Regions from separate parts of the Stenotrophomonas sp. STEN087 genome, predicted to be linked through region 1. Evidence: predicted binding sites of a transcription regulator. Region 1 holds the regulator's gene; each other region holds the start of a gene.

Evidence for each region. Region 1 encodes HrcA, which represses chaperone genes, less so after heat shock. Its sites were predicted from a motif close to TTNGCACTCNNNNNNNNNGAGTGCNAA; they were not measured.
Region 2: a site for HrcA is predicted at 1,339-1,365, ahead of rpoH (RNA polymerase sigma factor RpoH). Genes of this name have one in related genera too.
Region 3: a site for HrcA is predicted at 1,029-1,055, ahead of ACVOK1_RS09610 (co-chaperone GroES). Genes of this name have one in related genera too.

The regions. Positions count from the first base shown of each region.
Region 1 is NZ_JBRRCR010000026.1:6,247-8,511, reverse strand. Features, by position in the region: gene recN (DNA repair protein RecN) at 1-527, opposite strand, end outside; gene hrcA (heat-inducible transcriptional repressor HrcA) at 642-1,706, shown strand; gene grpE (nucleotide exchange factor GrpE) at 1,770-2,265, shown strand, end outside.
Region 2 is NZ_JBRRCR010000015.1:36,646-38,910, forward strand. Features, by position in the region: gene ACVOK1_RS06205 (helix-turn-helix domain-containing protein) at 1-199, opposite strand, end outside; gene rpoH (RNA polymerase sigma factor RpoH) at 453-1,328, opposite strand; gene ACVOK1_RS06215 (TonB-dependent receptor) at 1,614-2,265, opposite strand, start outside.
Region 3 is NZ_JBRRCR010000027.1:45,677-47,941, forward strand. Features, by position in the region: gene groL (chaperonin GroEL) at 1-613, opposite strand, end outside; gene ACVOK1_RS09610 (co-chaperone GroES) at 695-982, opposite strand; gene ACVOK1_RS09615 (endonuclease) at 1,305-2,265, shown strand, end outside.

The DNA of each region.
Region 1 (2,265 bases):
AGGGCCAGCGACTCGTCGACCAGGGTCTGCCAGGCCGCAGCGGCGCGGCGCACCTGGCGGCGCTCGTCCTCGTTGCGGGCATAGGCATCGAGCAGGGCCAGCTGCGACGGGCGTGTCAGCAGGGCCTGCTGCTCGTGCTGGCCATGGATTTCCACCAGTCGCCCGGCCAGATCGGCCAGCTGCGCCAGGGTCACCGGGCGGCCGTTGATCCACGAGCGCGAGCCGCCATCGGCGCGGATCACCCGACGCAGCTGGCACTGGTCCTCGTCGTCCAGCTCGTTGTCGGCCAGCCACTGGCGCGCGGCCTGCAGCTGGTCCAGGGCGAACTCGGCCGAGAGCTCGGCACGGGCGGCGCCATGGCGGACCACGCCGCTGTCGGCGCGCAGGCCGGACAGGAAGCCGAGCGCGTCGACCATAAGCGACTTGCCGGCGCCGGTCTCGCCGGAAACGACGGTCATGCCCGGCCCGAACTCCAGTTCGGTGGCGCGGACGACGGCGAAATCCTTGATCGAAAGATGTCTGAGCATGGGTACAGGGGTGTCTGAGCCGCGCAACGCTAGCACGCGCGGCGGGGTGGTCCAATGACTTGCCAAGGCGACGCACCGCCATTATCTAGTGTCCGTGTCTCACAGGTTGATTCCATGCACGGTTCCGCTGACCAGCTTGCCCCGCGTGCGCGCCATCTGCTGCGCACGCTGATCGCGCGTTACATCCAGGACGGTGAGCCGGTGGGCTCGCAGACGCTGGCGCGCGTGGCGGGCCTGGAGGTCAGCCCGGCCACCATCCGCAACATCCTGGGCGACCTGGAGGACCTGGGCCTGCTGGCCTCGCCACATACCTCGGCCGGGCGCATCCCGACCGCGCATGGCTACCGGGTGTTCGTCGACAGCCTGCTGCAGATGCAGCCGCCGGGCGAGGGCGAGCTGGCCCGCCTGCGCCATGAGCTGGCCGGTGGCGGCAGCACCCAGGCCCTGCTCGGCAGTGCCTCGGAGCTGCTGTCGGCGATGAGCCACTTCGTCGGCGTGGTCAGCGCGCCGCGGCGCGAGCAGTTCGCCTTCCGCCAGATCGATTTCGTGGCACTGGACGGGCGCCGGGTGCTGGCGATCCTGGTGTTTGCCGACAACGAGGTACAGAACCGGGTCATCGAGACCCGCAAGGGCTTCGAGCCGGGCCAGCTGGAACAGGTGGCCAACTACCTCAATGCGCATTTCGCCGGCCTGCCGCTGGCCGAGATCCGCACCCGCCTGCTGCTGGAGCTGCGCGACGCCCGTTCCGAGCTGGAGCAGCTGCTGGCGCACAGCATCGAGCTGGCCGAGCAGGCCCTGCAGCCGCCGGCCGACGACATGCTGGTGGCCGGGCAGACCCGGTTGATGGGGGTGCAGGACCTGTCCGACCTGGAGCGCCTGCGCGAGCTGTTCGAGCTGTTCTCCAGCAAGCGCGAGATCCTGCAGCTGCTGGAGCGGACCATCCAGGCCCCGGGCGTGCGCATCTTCATCGGCGAAGAGACCGGGATGATGCCGCTGCAGGGAGTCTCGCTGGTCACCGCGCCCTATACCGCCAACGGCCAGGTGCTGGGCGTGCTGGGGGTGATCGGGCCCAAGCGGATGGCCTACGACCGGGTGATTCCGCTGGTCCAGGCCACCGCGGACGTGCTCGGGGCGGCCTTTTCGCCCCCGGGACGCGGTCCGGGGCCGGCTGACGCTTGAAACGCAGCATCCCGCCCACACTAGGGTGGGTGGAGGCGGAGAGTGACCGCCAGGGACCCAGACATGAACCAAGAACATCCAGATATCGAATCCCAGCAGAGCGCCGCCGATGCGGCCGCTGCCGCAGGCACCCATGACGAACTGGAGCGCCTGCGCGCCGAGGTCGAGCAGGTCAAGGCCGATGCGCTGCGTGAGCGCGCCGACCTGGAGAACCAGCGCAAGCGCGTGGCCCGTGACATCGAACAGGCCCGCAAGTTCGCCAACGAGAAGCTGCTGGGCGAGCTGCTGCCGGTGTTTGACAGCCTGGATGCCGGCCTGAAGGCCGCCGGCGACGACGCCAACCCGCTGCGCGAGGGGCTGGAAATGACCTACAAGCAGCTGCTGAAGGTCGCCGCCGACAACGGCCTGGTCCTGCTGGACCCGACCGGCCAGGCATTCAACCCGGAACACCACCAGGCCATCAGCCAGGTGCCGGCCCCCGGCGCCGCCCCAGGCAGCGTGGTGACCGTGTTCCAGAAGGGCTACCTGCTCAACGAGCGCCTGCTGCGGCCGGCGCTGG
Region 2 (2,265 bases), on a different contig from region 1:
GCTGACTGAGCCTCAGCGAGGTACGCAGCGCTCGGATCTGGGCACTGCTGTACTCGGGTACGGTTTCAAGGCAGAGGGCCTCATACGTACTCATCCTGCGCTTGTCGATGACGCCATGCGCGTGCAGGCTCACAGCAGCATCGTGCACCGCCAGCAAGAGGGGGCTTTTCGCACGCATTCTCTCCGGGACATTGTTCACTGCCTGCCTCCTGCGCTGTTTCGCATATCCCATCAGAACCAGTTCGTCAGTTCGATAGCCGATCGCGTCACGGCACGGTCGCAGAGCAGCCACGCGTGGCGTGGCTCTACTGGATGCCGTATCGCCACGTCTGGTGTGAGTCCACGGATGCCGTACCGCCGGGGTAGATCCACGCCATGCGTGGATGCGCGCGCCCCACAAACAAAAAAGGCCCGGCATTGCCGGGCCCTTCTTCATTCCAACGCCTTCCCGCTTACGCGGTGAACAGCGCCTTCATCTTCTTCAGCGCGTTCGCCTCGATCTGACGGATGCGCTCGGCGGACACGCCGTACTCATCGGCCAGTTCCTGCAGCGTCACCTTGCTGTCGGCATCCAGCCAGCGGCGGCGGATGATGTCGCGCGAGCGGGCATCCAGCTCGGCCAGGCCTTCGCGCAGCAGCTGCATCTGGTTGTCTTCGTTGTCCTCGCGCTCGTAGGCCATCGACGGATCTTCGTCGTTGGACACCAGGAACGCAGCCGGCGACGGCGGCGCATGATCGTTGTCTTCGTCGGTCGGCGCATCGAAACCGATATCGCGGCCGGACAGGCGCGATTCCATTTCCATGACCTCGCGCTCGGACACGTTCAGGTCCTTGGCGACGGCGCTGACTTCGGCCGCGTTCATCCAGCCCAGGCGCGTCTTCGACTTGCGCAGGTTGAAGAACAGCTTGCGCTGCGCCTTGGTCGTGGCGACCTTGACGATGCGCCAGTTCTTGAGGATGAACTCGTGCATTTCGGCACGGATCCAATGCACGGCGAAGGACACCAGGCGCACGCCCATGTCGGGGTCGAAGCGCTTGACCGCCTTCATCAGGCCGATGTTGCCTTCCTGGATCAGGTCGCCCAGCGCAAGGCCGTAGCCGTTGTAACCGCGGGCCACGTGCACCACGAAGCGCAGGTGCGAATGCACCAGCTCACGTGCGGCGTCCAGATCGTCACCGTCGCGGAAACGACGGGCCAGGTCCTGTTCGTCATCGACCGACAGCACCGGAATCTGGTGCACGGCACCGATGTAGGCGTCCAGCGAACCGAGCGCACTGGGAATCGGGAGATTGTTTGCCACAAGGGCAGTAGAGGTGTTCTGGCTCATAGGGCTCATCTTAGCAGTCCGGCTTTTGGACTGCTAAAGCGGGAGGAAGTTCCAGTGTTCCGTGAACAGAACACTGGGCGATTCAACATCCCTACCCTATCGCGAATTGATGACAATGGCGAGCAGGCTCGACCATGGTCGAATACGTTCAAAATCAACCACTTGAAGCGAATCAGGTGCATGAATGGTCGTTTTGGGCCGCAAAATCCCACGGCGCCACCCCATTCAGCCCGGCGATGTTGCCGGTCGTTCAGCCCAGGGCCGCAGGACCGCCCTCGGGCGGCCTCAATAATACCCGGCCATGTTCAGGAAGAAGCCCTTCTGGTCGTACTTCAGCTCGGTCATGTCGTCGCTGAACTCGGTGAAGTTGTAACCCACGCCGACCTTGAAGTGCTCGCCCACCCGCCGGTCCACGCCCAGCAGCCAGCCCTTGCGGACGCCGCCATCGCGCACCTTCAGCCAGCGGTGCTCGGCCAGCCCTTCCCACTCCGCGAAAAGGCGGTAGCGCAGCTGCAGGGCGGCGAAGTCAGCGCGGCTGTCCAGCCAGGCGCCCTCGCCGCGGCCGGTGCGGTAGTCGCCCCAGCGCGAAGCCAGCTTGGCGGCCATTTCCCAGCGCTCGCCGATCTGGCGGATGCCCTCCAGCGACAGCACCTGCGAGCGCTGGTCGTACAGGTTGCCGCCTTCCTGGCCCAGCGAGGCCACGTCATAGAGATAGGTGAACTTGCCGAAGCCGGCCCAGCGCGTGTTGTCGTGCGGGCGCCAGGCGAAGCCGACATTGGTTTCCACCAGCTTGGCATCGGCCACCGGGTTGATCCGGTCCTGGGTGTCGGCGTAGTTCGCGCGCAGGGCGAAGCGCCAGTCTTCGTTGAGCTTGTACAGCAGGCGGTTGGTGGTCACCCACTGCTCGCGCTGCTCGGCGCCGCTGTCACGGCGGTAT
Region 3 (2,265 bases), on a different contig from region 1:
TGAAGTACGGGGACAGGTAGCCGCGGTCGAACTGCATGCCCTTGACCACGTCCAGCTCGTTGTCCAGGCCCGAGCCTTCTTCAACGGTGATCACGCCTTCCTTGCCGACTTCCTTCATCGCGTCAGCGATGATCTGGCCGATCGACTCGTCCGAGTTGGCCGAGATGGTACCGACCTGGGCGATCGCCTTGTCGTCGGCGGTCGGCTTGGAGATGTTCTTCAGCTCGGCAACGGCGGCCACGACGGCCTTGTCGATACCACGCTTCAGGTCCATCGGGTTCATGCCGGCGGCCACAGCCTTGGCGCCTTCGCGGATCAGGGCCTGGGCCAGCACGGTGGCGGTGGTGGTGCCGTCGCCAGCGTCGTCGTTGGTGCGGGAAGCAACTTCCTTCACCATCTGCGCGCCCATGTTCTCGAACTTGTCAGCCAGTTCGATTTCCTTGGCGACGGAGACGCCGTCCTTGGTGATGGTCGGAGCGCCGAAGCTCTTTTCCAGCACGACGTTGCGGCCCTTCGGGCCCAGGGTGGCCTTGACGGCATTGGCGAGAACGTTGACGCCGCGCACCATGCGCGAACGGGCGTCTTCACCGAAACGAATATCCTTGGCAGCCATTGCGATTACCTCGATGTTTGCGCCGGGCCGGGCCCGGCGACGAAAAGGGATGTCTTACAGGAAAGCAGGTCGCGCCGAGGCTCAGCCGATGATGGCGAGCACGTCGTCTTCGCGCAGGACCTTGTACTCGACGCCTTCGCTCTTGTACGAGCTGCCGGCGTACTGGCCGTAGATGACCTTGTCGCCGACCTTCAGCGACGGAGCGCGCAAGGTGCCGTTGTCCAGGGCCTTGCCCGGGCCGACGGCGACGACTTCACCCTTGGTCGACTTTTCCTTGGCCGAATCCGGAATGACGATGCCACCGGCGGAGATTTCGTCGGCTTCGATCGGCTTGACCACAACGCGGTCGTGCAGCGGCTTGATGCTCATGTGAGACCTCTTAAGTTATTGATTGGTCTAAAAAAGTCTGGCGATGTTAGCACTCACCCCAGGTGACTGCCAGCATTGCTCGCGAAAAAACCCGACAGGTCGGGAGCAGGACAGAGATGGAGCTGTGCCCGGGCCTTTCAAGCCCCGCCGCAGAAAAAATTTCGACGGTGCGCTGCGGCGGCGAACAGATGCGCGCACCGACGGGTTTCGGCAATTTTGGTGAACTGCGTCTCAGTGCCAGATATCTGGCGTTCAGTTACGACAAAGTGTCACGCGTTCGGCCTTAGGCTCGCCCGGCATTCCCAATCACAAGGAGTAGTCGATGCGATTGCTGTCCCCGCTCGCCGCCGCCTGCCTGCTGGCGCTGGTCGCCGCGCCGGCCCAGGCCGAGGTCTTCATCAACGAACTGCACTACGACGACAGCACCCCGGCCGGTGACGTCGGCGAAGCCATCGAAGTGGTCGCCACCGCCGGCGAGGACCTGTCCGGCTACCGCCTGTACCTGTACAACGGCGCCAACGCCTCGGCCGCCGTGGTCTACGACAACAAGCTGGTCCCGGCTGGCAGCGCCGCCGGCTGCGGCAGCGCGACGATCGCCGTGGTCACCTACCCGACCAACGGCCTGCAGAACGGCCCCAACGACGGCATCGCCCTGGTCGACGCCAGCGGCAAGGTGGTCCAGTTCCTCAGCTACGAGGGCGCCATCACCGCCTCCGGTGGCCCCGCCGCCGGCATGACCAGCCAGAACATTCCGGTTGCCGAAACCAACAGCACCGCCCCGGGCACCTCGCTGCAGCTGACCGGCAGCGGCAGCCAGTACGCCCACTTCACCTGGGCCGAGTCGGCCGGTGAGACCTTCGGCCGCTGCAACAACAACCAGACCTTCAACGGCGGTGGCGGCACCCCGGGCGGCCCGAACACCCCGCCGTCGGTGACCACCACCACTCCGGCGCAGGGCAGCAGCACCTTCCCGGCCGCGGCCGATCTGGAAGTGGTGTTCAGCGAGACGGTGAACCTGGCCAGCGGCGCCTTCGCCCTCAGCTGCGGCACCTCCGGCAGCGTGCCGCTGACCTGGCCGGCCAGCGGCAAGACCGTGAAGCTGTCGACCAACACCGCCCTGGTGGCCGGTGAGGCCTGCCGCTTCGACATCCGCGCCTCGCGCATCACCGACAGCCAGGGCGCACGCCCGGCCGCTGACAGCCGCATCGCCTTCACCGTGGCCAGCACCACCGGCAACCCGGACCCGGGCAATCCGGACCCCGGCAATCCCGGCAACCCAGGTA